2 regions of the Synechococcus sp. H55.10 genome follow, and region 2 is predicted to be linked to the other one. Evidence: predicted binding sites of a transcription regulator. Region 2 holds the regulator's gene; the other holds the start of a gene.
What was found. The regulator HrcA, encoded in region 2, represses chaperone genes, less so after heat shock. The targets are predictions, from matches to a motif close to TTAGCACTCNNNNNNNNNGAGTGCTAA.
Positions count from the first base shown of each region.

Region 1: the regulator HrcA is predicted to act here: its motif matches at 1,976-2,002, upstream of groES (co-chaperone GroES).

Region 1 covers NZ_JANSJJ010000183.1:67,710-77,453, forward strand. The annotation lists gene groL (chaperonin GroEL) at 1-1,480, opposite strand, end outside; gene groES (co-chaperone GroES) at 1,579-1,890, opposite strand; gene NW858_RS11190 (PhzF family phenazine biosynthesis protein) at 2,139-2,951, shown strand; gene NW858_RS11195 (apocytochrome f) at 3,007-3,990, opposite strand; gene NW858_RS11200 (cytochrome b6-f complex iron-sulfur subunit) at 4,241-4,759, opposite strand; gene NW858_RS11205 (DUF3067 family protein) at 4,913-5,230, shown strand; gene NW858_RS11210 (hypothetical protein) at 5,234-6,580, opposite strand; gene NW858_RS11215 (tetratricopeptide repeat protein) at 6,813-7,325, opposite strand; gene NW858_RS11220 (phycobiliprotein lyase) at 7,342-7,896, opposite strand; gene NW858_RS11225 (S41 family peptidase) at 8,061-9,362, opposite strand; gene petB (cytochrome b6) at 9,551-9,744, shown strand, end outside.
Region 2 covers NZ_JANSJJ010000125.1:97,444-107,187, reverse strand. The annotation lists gene NW858_RS08910 (sensor histidine kinase) at 1-194, shown strand, start outside; gene NW858_RS08905 (response regulator) at 174-794, opposite strand; gene NW858_RS08900 (DUF3007 family protein) at 1,000-1,335, opposite strand; gene ndhL (NAD(P)H-quinone oxidoreductase subunit L) at 1,363-1,584, opposite strand; gene NW858_RS08890 (NIL domain-containing protein) at 1,684-2,088, opposite strand; gene NW858_RS08885 (hypothetical protein) at 2,245-2,421, shown strand; gene NW858_RS08880 (endonuclease MutS2) at 2,519-4,846, shown strand; gene NW858_RS08875 (hypothetical protein) at 4,988-5,239, opposite strand; gene NW858_RS08870 (urease subunit beta) at 5,368-5,727, opposite strand; gene NW858_RS08865 (urease subunit gamma) at 5,827-6,129, opposite strand; gene hrcA (heat-inducible transcriptional repressor HrcA) at 6,473-7,600, shown strand; gene tilS (tRNA lysidine(34) synthetase TilS) at 7,640-8,665, shown strand; gene NW858_RS08850 (VanW family protein) at 8,917-9,555, opposite strand; gene NW858_RS08845 (sigma-70 family RNA polymerase sigma factor) at 9,564-9,744, opposite strand, start outside.

The DNA.
Region 1 (9,744 bases), on a different contig from region 2:
CGATACCCGCTTCAAACATGTCCACATAGGCGTCGTTCTGGGCATCGTAACCCACCGTGAAGGGTTTCTCTTTCACCCGCTCCAGCACGATCGAGCCGTTCTGACCAGCATTCTCGGCAATGCGGCGCAGCGGAGCGCCCAGCGCACGGGCAACCAGGTTGGCCCCCACCAGTTCATCGCCGGACAGGTTGGCCTGCGCCCACTCGGTGACCACCGGCATCAGGTGCGCCAGGGTAGTGCCGCCGCCCGGGACGATCCCTTCTTCCACCGCCGCTTTGGTGGCGTTGATGGCGTCCTCCAGGCGCAGCTTGCGATCCTTCATCTCGGTTTCGGTGGCCGCGCCCACTTTGATCACCGCCACACCGCCGGAGAGCTTGGCCAGGCGCTCCTGCAGTTTTTCTTTGTCGTAGGTGGAATCGGTTTCTTCAATTTGGCGACGGATTTGCTCGCAGCGGGCTTTGACAGCCGCTTCGTTGCCTTCCGCCACGATGGTGGTGTGGTCTTTGGTTACCGTGACGCGACGGGCCGAGCCGAAGGAGTCAAGACGGGCGTTCTCCAGCTTCAGGCCGCGTTCTTCGCTGATGACTTCACCGCCGGTGAGGATGGCGATGTCTTCCAGCATGGCCTTGCGGCGATCCCCAAAGCCAGGCGCTTTCACCGCTACCACGCTCAGCACGCCCCGCAGCTTGTTTACCACCAGGGTGGCCAGGGCTTCTTTCTCGATGTCTTCGGCGATGATCAGCAGCGGACGACCGGCGCGGGCCACTTGCTCCAGAACCGGCACCAGGTCTTGCACCAGGGTGATTTTCTTATCGGTAATCAGGATGTAGGGGTTTTCCAGAACCGCCTCCATCCGCTCCGTGTCGGTGACGAAGTAGGGAGAGATGTAGCCTTTGTCAAAGCGCATCCCCTCCGTCACTTCCAGCTCGGTGGTCATGGACTTGCCTTCTTCCAGGGAGATCACCCCTTCGCGGCCCACTTTGTCCATGGCCTCGGCAATCATGCGGCCCACTTCCTCATCGTTGCCGGCGGAAATGGACGCTACTTGGGCAATGGCTTTGGAGTCTTCCACTGGGCGGGCATGTTCGGCAATTTTGTCCACCAGGAACCTCACCGCCTTGTCAATGCCGCGCTTGAGGGCAATCGGGTTGGCGCCGGCGGCTACGTTTTTCAGCCCTTCTTTAACCATGGCATGGGCCAAGACGGTGGCGGTGGTGGTGCCGTCACCAGCCGTGTCGTTGGTCTTGGAAGCCGCCTGACGGATCAGGGAGACGCCGGTGTTTTCAATGTGGTCTTCCAGCTCGATTTCTTTGGCGATGGTTACCCCATCGTTGATGATTTGGGGCGCGCCAAATTTTTTCTCCAGTACAACGTTGCGCCCTTTGGGGCCAAGAGTAACGGCTACTGCTTCTGCCAATACATCCATGCCGTGCTCAAGGGCGCGACGAGCGTCTTCGCTGAAAATGATCGATTTGGCCATAGTTAACCTCTGACGTACAAACGCCGGTAAGGGTGAAACAAAGACTCAACGGCTCGACTGCTGAATTGCAGTTGAGTTGCTACCGAAGCACTGATGAATTACTGAACAATGGCGAGAATGTCCCGCTCGGCCAGCAGCACATATTCATCGCTGCCCAGCTTCACTTCTGTGCCGGCGTACTTGGAGTAGAGCACTTTATCGCCGGCCTTCAGTTCCATCGGGATCAATTTGCCCTCGTCATTGCGCTTGCCAGGCCCAACTGCGACCACTTCCCCCACTTGGGGTTTTTCTTTGGCGGTATCGGGCAAAAAGATGCCACCCGCCGTTTTTTCGTCCTGCTGGGCAATCTTGACCAGCACGCGGTCGCCCAGCGGCTTCAGGGTAGAGACGTTCAGAGCTACTGCAGCCATGACAATTTTCCTCCGTGATCCGAAAGCACGAAGCTGAAGGGTTTAACTTATGAGTCGAGACCTTAAGCTTGTGCAAATCGAGGTTTTAGCACTCTCGACTTACGAGTGCTAGTTTATCAGCCAACTTTCTGGCCTGACAATAGCCCCTGTGGGCGGGATCCCGCTTTTGGGCAGGTACGGTTGGGTACGGATCTCTCTACTTCTGGGCCTGTTGTGGGATCATGGCCTGAGGGGGGTGGAGCAAGCAGGTGCGGATCCCGTTTTTTCAAGTAGATGCCTTTACGGCGGTGCCTTTTGGGGGCAACCCGGCGGCGGTGTGTTTGCTGCCCCAGGAGCTGCCGGCAGCTTTGATGCAAGCGATTGCGGCGGAGAACAATTTGTCGGAGACGGCTTTTTTGCTGCCCCAGGGATCCCTGGGCGCTGTTCCCCACTATGGGCTGCGCTGGTTTACTCCGACGACGGAAGTGGATCTCTGTGGCCATGCCACCTTGGCCGGTGCCTATGTGCTCTTGACCGAGGTGCACCCGGAAGCTCAGGAGGTGGCCTTTTCCACCCGCAGTGGCCGGTTGTCGGTGCGGCGGCAGGGGGAGCGGCTGGCGATGGATTTTCCCGCCCAGGCTCCCCAGCCCTGGCCGGAAGCGCAAGAGCAGGTGGCAGCGGCTTTGGGGATCCCACCTGTAGATCTGTGCCGCGGAGGCATGGGTATGGCGGTGCTGGCTTCGGCCCAGCAGGTGCAGCAGGTGCAGCCGGATTGGGCCCAGGTTCAGGCGCTCCCCGTTTCCGGCTTGATCGTCACCGCCTCTGGGGAGGATCTGAAGGATGGGCCGGATTTCGTCTGCCGCGTTTTCGCCCCCCAGTTGGGGATCGTGGAGGATCCGGTGACGGGATCTGCCCAGTGTCTTTTGATGCCCTATTGGTCGAGGCGCCTGGGCCGGGCTGAGCTCAAAGCCCGCCAGCTCTCGACGCGGGGAGGCGAGCTGTGGTGCCGCGATCTCGGCCCTCGTGTGGAGATTGCCGGCCAAGCGGTGTTGGTGATTGTGGGAGAGCTGCGGATCCCCTAGAAAAAAGCACCCCGGCTGGTTCCGGGGTGGTGGAAAAAGTATTGGAACGGTTGGGCTAGCCCAAAAGTTCTGCCGCCTGAATGAGTTCCACTTGCTTTTTCTTGAGCACCAGCAGGAGCTGGGTGATGGCCACCGCTGCCAGGAAGGCCACCAGCCATTTCACCCGATCCGGGCTTTGCAACACCAGATCCCGCTCTGCTTGGCCAAAGCCGCCCACGTTGGGGTTGTTGGTGACCGGATCCCCCTCTTGGACGCTGTCGCCCACGTTAACCACCAACTCCGGCCCCGGCGGCACTACCAAGTTTTGGATCCCGTTTTCGGTCTCGAAACTGAGCACCCGCGTGCCCGGCAACTCGTATTCGGGCGGCACTAGGGCAGCCAGCTCAGCTGGCAGGTCGCTGAGATCCGACTCGACGGTGGCAATGCTGGCCAGGCGACCGGTGGCGGGAGCGCGGAAGACGTTGTTGTTGCTGAGGCTGCCGTCGGGGTTGATCTGGCCACGACCGCGGTTGGCGCCGACATAGACCCGATATTTCATGAAGGCCACCGAGGAATCCTCTTTCGGGTCAGGCGCTACCACCGGGAAGACGATTTCCTGGTGTTGCTCGCCGGGCAAAGGGCCCACCAGAAGGATATTGGGCTTCTCGTCGCTGTAGGGGGTGATGTAGGTCTCGGCGGTTTCCTGCCGCTGTTCCTCGGTCATCTCCTCTTCGGTAGCCAAACGGAAGCCCTCCGGCAACACCACCACAGCACCCACATTCAGCCCGCCTTTGCTGCCATCCCCCAGCACCTGCTGTTTGCTCAGGTCATAAGGGATCCCGACCTTGATGGTGAACACCTGGCCAGGGGTAACCGCCTGCGGCACTTCGGCACGGGCGGGCATGGCGTTCAGGTGGCAGTTGGCGCAGACAATTTTTCCGGTGGCCTCGCGGGGGTTGTCGTAGGCCATCTGGGCGTAATAAGGGTAGGCTGCCGCCGGACGGGATCCCATCCCCAGAAACAGCAGCAGCGCACACACGGCTAAGCAAATTCGCTTCATAAGTTCAGCTCAGAATGGATTGCAATCACAGTTTTGGAACACAATTGAGGAAGAGCGATCTCGATCATTCGCCCCACCTCGCTCGGCAGAAGCTGACCTAACCACAAGCGGCTCACCTCGCCATCGGGATCCTGACTCACCGTTTTAAAAGGACTCCATCCCGCTGGCACGACCGGGAATTCAGTTAACCTCAGTTAACAGTTGAACCCAATTGCCGCCGTAGAGCTGTCGGGATCCCTTGCTCCTTCAGCTAGGCCTCGCGGAAATCGGGGCCTTGCCAGGGGCTGAAGCGAACGTTGTCGCCATCCACTGTGGCGCTCACCAGCTCCAGCGAGCGGGGAGCCGGCCCCCGGATCACCTTGCCGTTGGCCGCGTACTGGGATCCGTGGCAAGGGCACTTAAACAAGTTTTCTCCCACATTCCAGGGCACCACACAGCCGAGGTGGGTGCAAACAGCATTGAGGCCGTAATTGGCCACCGCCCCGTTGTCGATCACGATATAGGTGGGATCCCCCTTTAAGCCTTGGGCCAGCACCCGATCCGTGGCGGCATGGGTGGCCAACAGTTCACTGACGCTGATGGGCTTGCCGAGGGCGTCCTGAGCGATGAGGCCCTCACCCCCTCCCCCGGACGAGGGCGGAATAAAATACTTCACCACCGGGTAGAGGGCGCCCACCACCACCACTCCCACCGAGCCACTGAGCAGGGCATTCAGAAAAACCCGCCGGCTCATGGGGGGGGCTTCAAAGTTGCTAACCGCTTCCGTCATAATGGCAAATGCAGACCTGAGAAGTTTTAACGTTCGTTGACAAGCGACACCATCCTAACCGACCCCTTTGGCCAATATCGTTAAGAAATGCAACGGTGAACCCAAGGCCTTCAGCCTACCCGGCAACATTGAAGCCAGTCTCAAGCCAGTGCGATGACGGGATCCGAATTTCAAGCTTTGCTGCAAGACAAGTGGGGCTGCTCCTACGACGTGCAGTTGCGGCGTATCCAGCAAAAGGTGGTGTTGCTGGTGATGTGGCGCTACCTGGAGCAGCCCTCTTTTCCCTTGAGCGAGGCCGAGTACCTGGCCCACTTGGAGAAGGTGATGGCCCATTTACAGGCTTGGGGGGTGTGGGAAACCGTGCGCCGCGAAATCGAAGCCACCCGTCAGAGGCCTCGCATGGGCAAAGCGGTGGCCATTCCTCTAGATTTGCAAAAGGTGGGGGAGCGGGCCTCCGAGTGGTTGCTGTAAGTCCTAGAGGGGACGCTGCTTGCGCACTGGTTTGGTTTCGGGGCGATCCTCCTGAGCTTCTGATTCCAGTTCCAGCAGCGTGCGGAATGCCGGCTCGTCCAGACGGTAGTCCCGCTGCTCGATCAGATCTCGGTCGGTCGAGTAAATGGTGTCGGACTCGGACACAACTTCCTGACGGCGGAAGCGGCGGGCAAAGTTGAGTTTGCGCAGCAGCGCCTCTGTGGGACGCTTCAGTTGCTCTCGCCAAAGCTGCCGGATGCGATTGCGCCGCTCCACCCCTTGATTGCGAATTTGCAAGGCCAGCCAGCGAACGGCAGGCACGGCCAAAAACAGCGTGCCGTAGAGGAAGAGGAATCCAATCAGCGGGTAGATAAACGCCAAAAAGGCGTTGCTGCCGGCGGCGGCGGCCACCTCTTCCCGCGCTCCGTAGAGAATGGCGGCCAGAAAGAAATTGAGCACCCCCAATCCCCCCGCCAGGGTCAGTTGACCAGGTGTAGCCCGGCTAAACACCCAGGGTTTCTCTTGCAACACTTCAGGGATCCCCTTGGGCTGGCGCTCTGAGGCGGCCACCTGCAGCTCCGGGAAGCGGTAGACGATATCCCCGTCGTCGCTCACCTCCGGCTGACCGTCGAACTTGAGCAAAATCGGCAGCATGTAGTCTTCATACTCCAGGGCCGGGGATCCCGGCTCCACATCCAGATAGGGCAACACCTGCTCTGCTGTGATCACCCCTCCATTGGCGCGAATCAGTTGGCCGATGAGGGCATAGCGCTCCTCCTCTAGGTTGGCATTGGGATCCCCATCCCCAAACAGGAAGCTGTACACCGCCTCCAAAAAGTTCATCTCTGCTTGTTCCTGGCGGGGGCGCGCCCGACCGGAATAGTCCCTGTAGTAGTAGGGATAGGGATCCCAGAAGGGGTTGCCAACCCAAAGGTTGGGAAAGTAGTAAAACCCTATCCCCCGCGACCGGCTGCGATTGTCCTCCTCGCGGCTACTGGCCATCTGCAGAGCAATCAAGGCCAAAACGATCAAAACAATCGACACCACCAGCAGGATGCCAAAGGAGATGCGCAGCCCATAGAGAAAGCCCCCCCACAGCTTGCGACGCAGGGCGGCAAGCCGATCCTGCTGCTCTTTGCGCTTGAGAATGCTGCGAAAATCAGGCGGGAAAACGTAGGCGATCTCCCCCTGCCGGGAAACTTGCAGATGCCCCTCCGCCTTTTGGGCCAAATTCAGCAGCTCTTGTTTGGCCTCGTGTAAAGATAGGCCCGTGCTGGAGGCAATATCTCCCAGAGTGACCCGCAGGCCCAACTGTTCTACTGCGTCCATCACCAATGTTTGGGTAGCCACTCTTAACCTCCGCTTTTCGCCGAGACGCGCCGGGGAGCCTATCGGAACCCTTGACCCCGATCCGCTCCCGCATCGATCTATTTCCAGTATCTCCCCTCAACTCCGCGGCGGCGAGGGTCGTTGTTCCTCCCGCCAGCTTTTAACTGGGATCCCCATGAGGTGCCCTGCTGTTTTCTCCACAGCTTGCCGACCTGCCGCAACCTAAGCTTGGGGGAGTCTTATGTACCCCCATCTAGGGCAGCCAGGCCATCACGGCCAGCAGGGCAGAGAGGATCCCGATTAACGCCCAGGTGAGCGGCTTTGTATCCAACGGGGGAGCGGCTTCGCGAGGATCAAGGGAATCGCCAGATTTGGGGGAAGAGCCCTTGCGCTGAGATTGCCCATAGTCCAAGCGGTACGCCGGGGGGTCAGCTTCCTCGAGCCGGCTGAGATCGGGAATTTCGCTCAACCACTCCGCCGGACGCCGCAGACGGGGAGCTTGCCAGATGCCCAAAACATAGCGAGCCTGCTGGGCAACTTCTGGATCCGGGTTGCGCAGCAGGGTTTGGGCCAACCGGATGGCCTCCTGCGTTTCGCCAAGGGCTTCTTGGGCCAGGGCCTGCCAGAGCCGTAGCTTGCCCGACTGTGGGTAGCGGCTTTGGGCCTGCTTTATCTGTTCCAGCGCCTGCCGATAGTCTCCTCGCTCGAACTTCGACTGGATCAGGGCCAGGTGCTGGGTCAATCCCAGGTTTTCGGGAAGGGCCATCTTCGGGCTCCGCAGGCTAGGTCAGCTTCTGTTCTACTCCAAACCCCACCAGCAACAGCTCCTGCAAAGGCTGACCTTGAGGGGGGCGTCGGTAGGTGAGGATCTGCCGCAGGCGCAGACGAGGATTGAGTAGGGTGATGGTATCTACGGCAACCACGCGCGTGTAGGTGGTGGTCATCACCAGTTGCAGGGATCCAGGATCGAACCGGAAAACCGCCACCATCGGGCGATCTTCCTCATAGGCCCGATCCCGCAGATAGTCTCCCTCCAGACCCAGGGAGGTTTCTTGCCGAGGGACAAACAGCATGTTCAGCTCTTGCCCAGCCTCCTCCCCCGTTTCGGAAACCGTCTCAAAAGCCAAGTGAAAGCCCAAAAAACCATCCACGTTGTGGTTGGGGTAGTTGTTGTCGGCCAGCACCTTGTGCTTCAGCTCAGGGGTGAGGGTGCGAATGGTGAACTCGGTGCGGGAGCGCTCCACCTCGCCACGGTCTAGGTAATGGTAGGTGCGCTCGGTGCGCCAAGCCCCGATGCAGCAGTTGAAAAAGTGGTGGAATTGTTGGATGGCGTTCATGCAGGCGGGAGCGGACAAAGTCAGAGATCGACGCCGGAGCCGAGAAGTGGCCCAGGCAACTCTGCTCCCGATCCTAAAACGAATCGAAAACAAACAGGAGTCCCCATCCCGAATGCCAAAGATTGAGATCTCCACGGGGTGGAGACCTGGAACGCAATCCCCTCCTAGCGGCCTTGTGCCACCGGGATCCCCTGGGGCTGCCCCAACAGCTCCAGGGCTCGCTGAAGCTGGATGTCCTCCGGCCCGGCCAGGGTTTCTGCCGTTAGGGGAACGGATCCCTCCCCCACCACCACATCCGGCTGGATCCCCTGGTGATGGATGTTATGGCCGCTGGGGGTGAGGTACTTGGCCGTCGTCACCGCCAGCCCAGAGCCATCTGCCAGCTCCAGCAGGGATTGGATCAGCCCCTTGCCAAAGGTGCGCGTTCCCACCAGTCGGGCTCGCCCACTGTCCTGAAGTGCCCCGGCCAACACTTCACTGGCACTGGCGCTGCCCTGGTTCACCAAGACCACCAGCGGCGCCTCTGTGAGCACCTCGCCGGTGGCGGGAATGCTGTCTTGAATGCCGTGGCGATCCGTCACCAGCACGATGTCGCCCTTGGGGATCCAGAAGCGGGCGATCTCGATGGCCGCCTGTAAGAGTCCCCCTGGGTTGTTGCGCAAGTCGAGAATGTAGCCCCGCACCCCCTGAGCTTCAGCGGCCCGAATGGCTTGACGAACCTGAGCGGCAGCATTGCCGTTGAACTGGCTGAGGCGAATGTAGGCCACCGTTCCCTGAGGCAGCTCAAAAAAACGGGTGCGCACGGGGTTGATGGTGATCGACTGGCGCACCAGCTCCACCTCCCAAACGCGATCCTGCCGCTTCAGCTTCAGAGTAACCGGCGTGCCGCTGCGCCCCCGCAGCCGTTCGGCCACTTCGTCTAAGCTCAGCCCTGCCACCGGCACCCCATCCACGGCCAAAATCTCGTCCTGAGGTTGAATCCCGGCCTGCTCGGCAGGAGTGCCTTCCATAGGCGCAATTACCCGCACCGAGCCCTGCTCGTCGATGGCGATCTGCAAACCGACACCGCTCAGCTCCCCGGCTGTAGAGGTCTGCAAGCTAAGGTAGTGCTCTTTGTCCAGAAAGCGGGTAAAAGGATCCCCCAGCGTCGCCAACATCTCCTCAATAGCGCGGTAGGTCTCTTGCCGATCCTTCAGGGGCCGGGAGAGAAACCGTTGCCGCACCTGCCACCAGTTTTGCCCGTTAAACCCCGGATCTACATAGGCTCGATCCACATAGGCCCAGGCCTGCGCCAGCAGTTGCTGCTCTTCTCCCCAGCGACTGGCCTGAACTGGACAGGCATCCATGCCCAAACTCGCCCAGAGCAAACACCCCAGCAGAACAATGCGGATGCCCCAGGCCAACCTTGCTCGGATCCCCCACCATCTCCGATGGAGCCCTGTGTGTCTCAGCTTCTGCACAACCATCTATCCTAAAAAAGTTAAGAAATGTGAACAAAACACAGCATTGAAAAGTCGTCTGGCCTGTCGGGATCGAGATCTGGCTCCCAAAGCTGAGCCTTGCGTCAGGATGGTGTTAAAGAATTGTGTTAGATTGCTGAGTGGAGCAGGCCTGCCCTGCCCCCAAGATCCACTTTTCAAAAACTGCAGGCATCATGAGCAAAGTTTACGACTGGCTAGACGAGCGGCTGGAGATTACGCCTTTCGTCGACGACGCAACTGGGAAATTCATTCCGCCCCACGTTAACATCTTCTACTGCCTTGGCGGCATCACGCTGGTGTGCTTCCTCATTCAGTTTGCCACCGGCTTCGCCATGACTTTTTACTACCGTCCGACGGTGGCCGAGGC
Region 2 (9,744 bases):
TGCCGGCTCCCCTGGAAGAGCTGGCCCAGCCCTACATCGCCCAGCCCATCCACATCGCCGGCCAGCGCTACCCAACCGGATCGGGAGGTCTGGGACTGTACATTGCCAAGCGCATCCTGCAAGCCCACGGGGGTGACTTGCGGTTGATCGAGACGGGATCCCAGGGCGCCACCCTAGCCCTGGTGCTGAGTTAAGGCCCCACCAACAGGGCGGCCCCGATACATCAATCGGTACTTCATCTGTGGGGTCGAGTCTTTTTGCCCTGGTTTTTCTTCTGCTGTGATGGGTTGTAAAGAGGCAGTGGGAGGATGCGCCTGAGTGGAGGAAGAGGATGTACGGCTGACCTTGCCAGGCCACAAACCCGCTTGCTCCAGAGCCCTGTAGAGTGCCTCCGTGTCAATAGGCCAGAACCATCTGGCAGCCTCGTAAACTCGCTCGAGGGAGTGGAGAATATCCCCGGCCTCGGCCAAGCCAGGGATTACATCCGCTGCCCCCTGATAAATTGCCCAGCGTCGCTCTGCCGGCTCGATGTGGCGACCGGGATAATGAGTCAGGATCACAGGGATGTTGGGCAGCTTGCTTTGGCACTCTCGGCAAAAGGCATAGGGGTTAAACAGCCCCGTCGTCATGTCCACCACCATCAGATCCAGATCCAGAGGCTGACTGGTTGCCACCTCCAGCAACGCTTCACAGGGGGAAACCAGCACCACAGAGTGTCCCTGCGACTCCAGTCCCAACTTCCAGAGATGAACTTGTGAGGCTTGGCCCTGAGCCAGCAGTATGGCTTTGCTCATAGGGGATGAAGTAGAAGGAAAGTTAAAGGCTTGCTCTACCCGCTGATCCGTCATACGTCAGAATCGCGCACGGAGCGTAATGTAGCATTCTCAAGAGGAGCAAATAGTAACCAGATATACAAGTGCTGCTGTGGAAACCCAACCTTCTGGGCGCCCACCCCGGAGCCCCACCAGCGAACTTTTGGGCGCGGCCTGTCCGGTGGCCTCAATTTTTGTCTTGCTCAACCCCATCAGGGATCCCTTCTGGCTCGGCTGCCAATTCAGCTTGTAGGGCCTGCCACTCTTCCGCAGAGAGCGAATGGAGCTTCTCTTGGATTTGCTGGGTTTCGAAGCTGGCCCACTGAGCCTTCAAGGTCATTTCCCCACGCAGCACCCGCCTCAGGTAGCCCAAAGTCCAGCCCAAGCACGCCAGCAAAAGCACCACGCTGGATATCTGCTGCGCAGCCCCCGTGTCTAAGCCCGCCCAAAGCAGCAGGCCGTAGAGGCCGCCGCCCCCCAACAGCAGGCCTAGGCCGACGCCAAGAACATCCAATCTGCGCATGACCCGGTAATCGACAAATGGCCGGCCTCACAGCGACCGAGGCTTGGGTCGAAATGTCATGAAGGGAGCCACCAGCACCATGCCGGGAAAGAAAAACAAGACTAAGAAAAACATCAGCACCTTTTCCCAAGCGCCAGCCGAAGTCCAGCGTTTGTCCACATACAGCAAAGACAACAGCGGCAACACCAGCAGATAGAGTATTGCCAAACCGGCATAAGTTGCCCAAATCAACGATGGGGTAGAAGCCATGTCGAGTACGTCCCGCAGCTATTTGACCGTGTCAAACAAATCTAACAGCATTGTAAAGGGATTTGTCGGCTTGCGGGAGTCGGCAACTCGGCCAACTGATCACAGGCTCGCGCTGATCGCCCCAACAGGGCAGGTGGGAACGCATTGTTCGCACATGACACAGCGGTTGCGGGAGAACTCCAGTTTCCAGTCGGGAGCGGAAATCCTGAGGGCCTCCGTGGGGCAGACTCCGGTACACAAGCCGCAGTCCACACACAAATCGGGGTCGATCTGAATTGCCTCGGCCCGTTCGGCCACCTCAATGCCCAGAGACTGTACCCACTCCAATCCAGCCTCCACCTGGTCGATGTCCCCTGAGAGCTCCACCACCAAGGTTCCCACTTCGTTGGGGGTTACCCTGGCGCGCACAATATTGGCGGCCACATCAAAATCTTTGGCCAATCGATAGGTGACGGGGACATTCACCAAATGGCGGGGAAAGATTAGGGTGACTCGTTTGCGCACGAGTTTGGCCTGAGTATCTGAGGTGCCGTGACTCTTCCAGTATGGCAGGCTGCTGGCGGCATCCTCCCGTCCTGCATGGGCAGAAGCAGGGAGGCGGGATCCCACGGAAGCTGTGAAGGGCGTCCCGCAGCCTGTCACAATGGGATCAGAGCGTTTTTGTTGATCCCCATGAACTCGGCCCAGCCCTGCCTCAACTCCGAGCACTATCGGCAGATGTTGGTGCGTGATGGCGAGCGTCGCTTCCGCGAGTGGCACACTGCTTTCCTCAACTATCAGCGGCAGTTTTTGCAAGAGATGAAGCGATTGCAGCTCCGTTCTTCCCGGAATCGTTGATCTGGAATCGCCAATGGGTTCAGTAATGCCTACGGCCAACCCTTTGTGCCCTCTTCCGGTCTCTTCTCAGCCTGATTCCTCCCTCCGCCAAGAAACTTTGGAACTGCTGGAGTGGCCCCGCCTCTGTCAGCACTTGGCCACCTTTGCCGCCACGCCGCTGGGCCGCCGCGCCTGCTTGGAGCTGGATCCCTGGCAGAGTCGCGCCGACAGCGAAGCCTATCTTGAGCAGACTGAAGAGGCGATCCGCCTCGATCGCTCGCAGGCGGGCGGAGTTTCCATGGCAGGGATCCACAACTTGCTGCCGGCCTTGGAACGAGCCGAACGGGGAGGGATCCTGAGCGGGGAAGAGCTGGTGCAGGTTGCTACAACTCTAGGATCCGCCCGCCGCATCCGCCGTTTGATCGATGACCAGGACTGTCTGCCCCGCCTGCAGGCTTGGGTGAGTGACCTACGCACCTACCCGGAGCTGGAGCAGGAGATCTTTCGCTGTCTGGAGGAGCAGGGGGAGGTGCGGGACAGTGCCAGCCCCGTCCTTGCCGATCTGCGCCGGCAGCAACGGCAGCAACGCAGCCAGATCCAAGAGCGCCTGCAACAGTTGATGAGCCAGTACCCCCAGGCGCTACAGGATACCCTGATCGGCCAGCGGCAGGGGCGGTTTGTGCTGATGGTGAAGGCCGCCCAGCGGGATCTCATCCGCGGCATTGTGCACGACAGCTCTGCCAGCGGGGCCACCCTCTATGTGGAGCCCTATGCGGTGGTGGAACTGGGCAACCGCTTGCGGGAAACCCAAGCTCAGATTCAGGCAGAGGAAGAGCGGATCTTGGCCGCCCTCTCGGCCCAGGTGGGATCTGTTGCCGAGGATTTGGAGCATCTGCAGGCGGTGATGGTGGGGCTGGATGTGGCCTTGGCCCGTGGCCGCTACAGTCTCTGGCTGGACGGCCATCGCCCCCAGTTTGTCTCGGCAGGACTGCGCCTGCGGCAGGCCCGCCACCCTCTGCTGTTGTGGCAGTGCCGCGCAGAAGGCCAGGGCGCGGAGGTGATCCCCATCGACTTCACCCTCTCGGAGTCCATTCGTGTCGTGGTTATCACCGGCCCCAACACCGGCGGCAAAACCGTTGCCTTGAAAACCTTGGGGCTGTTGGCGCTGATGGCCAAGGCGGGGATCTTCCTGCCGGCTCAGGATCCGCCCCAACTGCCCTGGTTCGATGGCGTTTATGCCGACATCGGCGACGAGCAATCCCTGCAACAAAATCTCTCCACCTTTTCGGGGCACATCCACCGCATCAGCCGCATGGTGCGGGTTCTGCAGTCCGACCCGGCGCCGGCCCTTGTCCTGCTGGATGAGGTGGGGGCGGGCACGGATCCCACAGAAGGCGCCGCCCTGGCGGCTGGGCTGTTGGAGTATCTCTCGGAAAAGGCGTTGCTCACCTTGGCCACCACCCACTACGGCGAGCTGAAGGCCCTGAAGTACCAACATCCCGGCTTTGAAAATGCTTCGGTGGAGTTTGACGAGACCACCCTGGCCCCCACCTATCGCCTGTTGTGGGGGATCCCCGGTCGCTCCAATGCCTTGGCCATCGCCCGACGGCTGCACCTGGATCCCGAGATCCTGCAACGGGCCCAGCAGCACCTGCAGGGAGAAAGCCAGGTGGATCAGGTGATTGCCGGGCTGGAAGCGCAGCGGGCCCAATTGGAAGCGCGGGCAGCCCAGGTGGGAGCCCTGCATCGAGAGCTGGAGAGCTTATATCAGCAAATGCAGCAGCGCAGCCGCCAAATGGCCGAGCGGGAAGCCCAACTGGAGCACAAGCAAAACCAAGGTCTGCAAGCCCTGTTGGCTGCCGCCCGTCAGGAAGTGGCCGCCGCCATCCGCAAATTGCAGCAGGGAGAGGATCCCCAGCGCATCACGGCCGAGCTGGCGCAAATCCAGCAGCGCTACTCTCCCTCGCCGCCGCCTGCGGATAGGGAGTTTGTGCCAGAGGTGGGGGATCGGGTGCGGCTGAGAGGCCTGGGGCAGACGGGAGAGGTGATCGCCGTCACAGGGGATGTGTATGTGGTGCGCAGCGGCATCCTCAAATTCACGGTGCCGCGGGAGCAGTTGGATCCCATTGACGAGCAGCAGGCCCAGCAGCGCCAACGCCCCAAGGCCCCACCTCCCGCCCCAGCAGCCACCGCTCCCCTCAACCTGCGCACCAGCCAGAACACCCTCGATCTGCGGGGGAAAACCGTGGCCGATGCCGAGGCCATTCTGGAACAGCACTTTGCCCAAGCTCCCCCCGGCCCTGTCTGGATCATCCACGGCCACGGCACCGGGCGCTTGCGGGCCAGCGTACAAGCTTACTTACAAAATCACCCCCGCGTCCAGAGGTTTGCCCCAGCGGATCCCCAAGACGGCGGCACCGGCGCGACCGTGGCCCACTTGCGGTGAGGGTTGGGCTGTTTCAAACTCGCTTACGGTCGTTTCCAACAAGGTTAAGACACTTTGCCGCCGGCCCAAGCGCTCCCCGCCCCCTCTCCCTCAGGGGGAGAGGGGATCTGAAGATCCACGACCAGGCTGTTTGGTAACCGTTCAAACTTGACTTTGGAGCGCTGCTGCCGAGCCGACGGGCTGGGATCCCACCTGTTGCCGCCGGCTTTGCCAAAGCCAGTAGCCCCGCAGCAGTTGGCTATCCCCGATGAGCTTCAACATCACCGCCACCGTCATACTTGTCCAACTGAGAGGGCCAAAGGCAGCGCCTGCTGCAGCCAGCAGCGCCAACCCCGAAAGATTGAGCCCCAAGCCTTGCACCCACATCCACCAGACGGTCTCGCGCTCCGACATTGGCCGGCTCCTAGAAACGGAAGAATTGGATAGCCCTACTCTCCTGGATCTGAGGCGAGGTGGGGATATGGCCAAGCCTCAGCCCAGATGCCCAAAGCTGCATACTTCGGGGGGCGTTATGTCCAGGCCTAGCCCAGCCACGCCTGCAACCGCGCCAGAGCCAGCCGCTTTTGGGCAGCAGAGCTTACCGTACCTTCTGTGAGCCGATTGAAGCCGTGCACCAGCCCCTTGCCTCCCAAAGCCACCAGCGTCACCCGATGGGTTTGCCCCGGCTCAAAGCGCACCGCTTGGCCGGAAGGAATGTTGAGGCGCATGCCAAAGCTGGCGGCGCGATCGAACACTAGAGCCCGGTTCACCTCGAAAAAGTGAAAATGGGATCCCACCTGAATGGGCCGATCCCCTCGGTTGGTCACCTCCAGGGTCACGCTGGCCCGTCCGACATTGGCTTGGATGGGATCCTCTGCCAGCAGCAGCTCCCCCGGGATCAGAACCGGTGCAGGGTCCGCAGCAGGCGGGGTTTTGGGTTGGCGAGCCATGGTGGCAACCTCCTGAAGTCTGTGAGTCGTTGGGGGATCCTTAGAAAGCAGCTAGCGAATGGGGTGGTGCAGGGTCACCAGCTTGGTTCCGTCGGGGAAGGTGGCTTCCACTTGAATTTCCGGGATCATCTCCGGGATCCCAGGCATCACGTCCTCTCGGCTCAGCCAGGTTAGCCCCTCGCTCATCAACTGGGCAACCGTTTTCCCTTCCCGTGCCCCCTCCAAAACGGCTGCGCTCAGGTAGGCCACCGCCTCGGGGTAGTTGAGTTTGAGGCCTCGTTGCCGCCGATCCCGAGCCAACTGGGCCGCCAGGTAGATCAACAACTTGTCTTTCTCCTGGGGAGACAGGTACATGAGGTCACCTCAAAGATACAAAACGATACAGAAGAGACGGCAGGGCGCCACGTTAGCCTAGAGTTGATTTAACTTGTACCACCTCTGGGCCAACAAGAGGCTCCCAAGTTGTATGAGGAACCACCCGCCCTTCTCCAGCACTGACGGTCTCGGTACCCGATGTTGCATCTTCCTTCCTGGGCAGCCTCTCCTGAAAGAGTAACAATAGATAAATAGGTGTAGTAGTCGTCAAGGTTTGTTTAGATTTGTATCTCGGCCCTGAGTTGGTTTATCTTGGAGCAATTTACCGGCTTTGTTTAGCAGTTTCCTTTGATATGGATTGACTAGGTTCTTTTGATGAGCTATGAAACTCGAACTGACTCCCAGACAGCGCAAGATTCTCTGGGCGACGGTGCGCAGCTACATTGCGACGGCTGAACCTGTCGGTTCCAAAACCTTGGCTCAGTCCTATAACTTTGGGGTGAGCACGGCCACCATTCGTAACGACTTGGCCACCCTTGAGCAGGTTGGGTTACTGTTTCAGCCCCACACCTCCGCCGGTCGGGTTCCTTCCGACTTTGGCTATCGGGTCTATGTAAACGATCTGTTGACCTCTGCCAACATGGATGGGATCCCCTGCGATGCTCCTCAGTCGGATCCCCATCCTGCTCTGCAGCAGTTGCTGGATCAGCTTGGCCGCGAGCTGGGCGACGACCTGGACAGTCTTCTCCAGAGGGTGGCCCAGCTTTTGGCCCATCTGAGCGGCTGCATTGCTCTGATCACCCCACCCCAGGGGCCGGTGGTGGCCATTCACCACGTGCAGTTGGTGTCGGTGGCGCCAGGGCGGGTGATGGTGTTGGTGGTTACCGATTCTTATCAAACCCATTCGGCCTTGGTCAGCCCACCCGAGTGGCCCAGCGACTGCCAAGAGGATCTGGAAGATGAATTGCGATTGCTCAGCAACTTCCTCACCCTGAAGCTGCGGGGCAAGACTTTTGCCGAGTTGCAGGATTTGAGCTGGCTGAAGCTGGATGAAGAGTTTCGCGCCTACAGCCATTGGCTGCAGCAACTGCTGCGCTCGGTGGTACAACGCTATCTGCGGCCATCTCTCGGGCAGGTGTTCAGTGCCGGCATGACAGAGCTGATGCGTCAACCGGAGTTTTCCCAAGCCCGGCAGGTGCAGGCGGTGATGCAGTTGATCGAGGAAGGGGCGGAGCAACTCCAGGGAATGATTGGGCTCCATTTGACCGATGGGGGCTCAAGGGGGAACGATTCAGGACAGCCCGACCGCAATATCCCGGTGATCATCTACATCGGCAGCGAGAACCCGCTGGAGTCTTTGCACCACTGTACGGTTATCGCTGCCACTTACCACCGCCGCTCGGCTCCTCTGGGTACTGTCACCTTGCTGGGGCCGACCCGAATGGCCTACGAGCGCAGCATTGCGGCTGTGCAGGCGGTGGCCTCTCACCTGACTCGGGCTCTTGCTTAGGGGGGCAGGGTCTGGGCTGCACCCGAGCAATAGCAAGCTGTGACCAGGCTCTCTTCTTTTCACCTGCGGGTACAACACGCCATCCGGCAGCGGCAGCTTCTTCACCCCGGCGAGCGCTTGCTGGTGGCTTTTTCCGGCGGTCAAGATTCCTTTTGCCTGCTCCAGATCCTGCGGGATCTGCAGCCTCGCTGGGACTGGAAGCTGTTTGTCCTGCATTGTGATCACCGTTGGTCGGCGGACGAAACGGAGTGTGCCCGCTTTTTGCAGCGATGGCTGCAGCAGCAGGGGCTAATCCATGCCGTTGCAACTGCGGATCCCATCCGCCGAGATGAGGCAGGGGCCAGGGCTTGGCGCTACCAACAGTTGGACAAATGGGCCCGCATTTGGGAGTGCAGCGCCGTGGTGATGGGGCATACGGCCAGCGATCGCGCAGAGACGTTGTTGTGGAATTTGCTGCGGGGGACAGGAGCCGCCGGGCTGAGCAGCCTAGATTGGCAGCGCCGCCTGGACGAGCGGGATCCCACCTCTGCCCGGTTGGTGCGCCCCCTGCTGGGCCTTTTTCGTTGGGAAACCGAGCAATTTTGCCGGCAGCACCAGTTGCCGGTCTGGCCGGATCGCAGCAACCAAGATCTGGCCCATGGCCGCAACCGCCTCCGCCTAGAGGTGATGCCCTACCTGAAGCAACACTTTAACCCCCAACTGGAAGTGGCTCTGAACCGAGCTGCCACGCTGCTACAAGCAGAACACGAGCTGGTGGTAGCCCAGGCAGATCAGCTCTGGGCGCAGGTGTATGAGCCCACTTTGCCAAAGCTGCGACGGGATCCCTTGCGGGCCGCCCCCTTAGCCCTGCAGCGACAGGTGATGTTCCGATTTTTGTCCCTGGTGCTGCCCCACCACCCCACCTTTGATCAGGTGGAAGCCGGGATCCAGCTCTTAAAAGCAGGCCGCGGCAGCCGCAGCCCCGACTATCCAGGTGGGAGCTGGCTAGAAGTGAAAGAGGATCACATTTGTTTTGTTTCCATTAATTCCACTTCCCCGAAAGGAAGCAACTCTCCCCGACTATAGCCCTTACCCAATCCAGGGGCCCAGATCGACAGGGTCTCGTTTTGGGCTGCAATTTCCCCTCACTTTTTGTCGCCGAGGGGCCTGAAACCCTTGCCCAGCAAGGGATCGACCGGGTCAACGGAAGAATCAGGGTTTGAGGGTTGTCGCCGACCCTGTCGCTGAATTTTGGGTATAAAGCTTTACAAGGATCCCGGTGCTGCTGTTGAGGTGGCCTGGGATGGGCTCCTGAGGGGTGGGCTAAGACGGTCTTTCTAGGGATCCAGGACATAGCGATCCTGGGAGAGGAGCTTGTTGCCGCGATAGACGCTCACCTGCAAATGCTGGGGATCCAGCCGCTGCTGCTCCACGCGGATGGGGGAGATCTGGAGGGCGTGGCGGGATCCCCGTCCCAGCACCGACACGATGAGATTTTGGCCGCGGATCTGAAGGCGCAGGCGCACCGGCCAAGGGAAGGGGTTGCGCAGCTTGAGGTCGGCCAAGCCGTACCAAACGGTGGCATCCAGGCCGGGGGGCACCGACTCCACGGGGCGGTAATGGGGGTGCCTTTCCACCACTTCCAGCCCCGCCAGCAGAGCAGCGTTGTATAGGCTGGAGGAGACTTGACAGATCCCGCCCCCAACCGAATCCAGGGTTTCGGCCACCATGAATACCGGCGCAGGCAGATAGCCCCGCTCGAGGGTGCGCGGCCCTACCACCTGGTTGAAAGAAAAAACTGCCCTTGGCTGAATGTAAACCCCATCCAGGCTTTGGGCAGCCTGGCGAATGTTGTGGAGCTGCGAGGGAGTGCGCTCCTGCAAGGAAGTGGTGTATCGGCTCAGGGTGGTTGGGGTGGGATCCGTCCACCACAGAGCCAGCAGGGCCAACCCCACCGACAAAGCCAATCCCCGCATCTTCCCTTTCACTTTTCCCAAGACACCTTGGCTTTCAAGAGAACCTCACCCTGGGGTTGGCGAGGGACGGCAGCGGCTTGGGCCGTAACCAGCACCTCTTGGGGGCGGGCGCCCTCTGGCAGCGGGTGTGGCGGGCGCAAGGCCACAAGTGCGGATCCCTGGGCATCCACCTGAAAGGTGCCGCAGTGG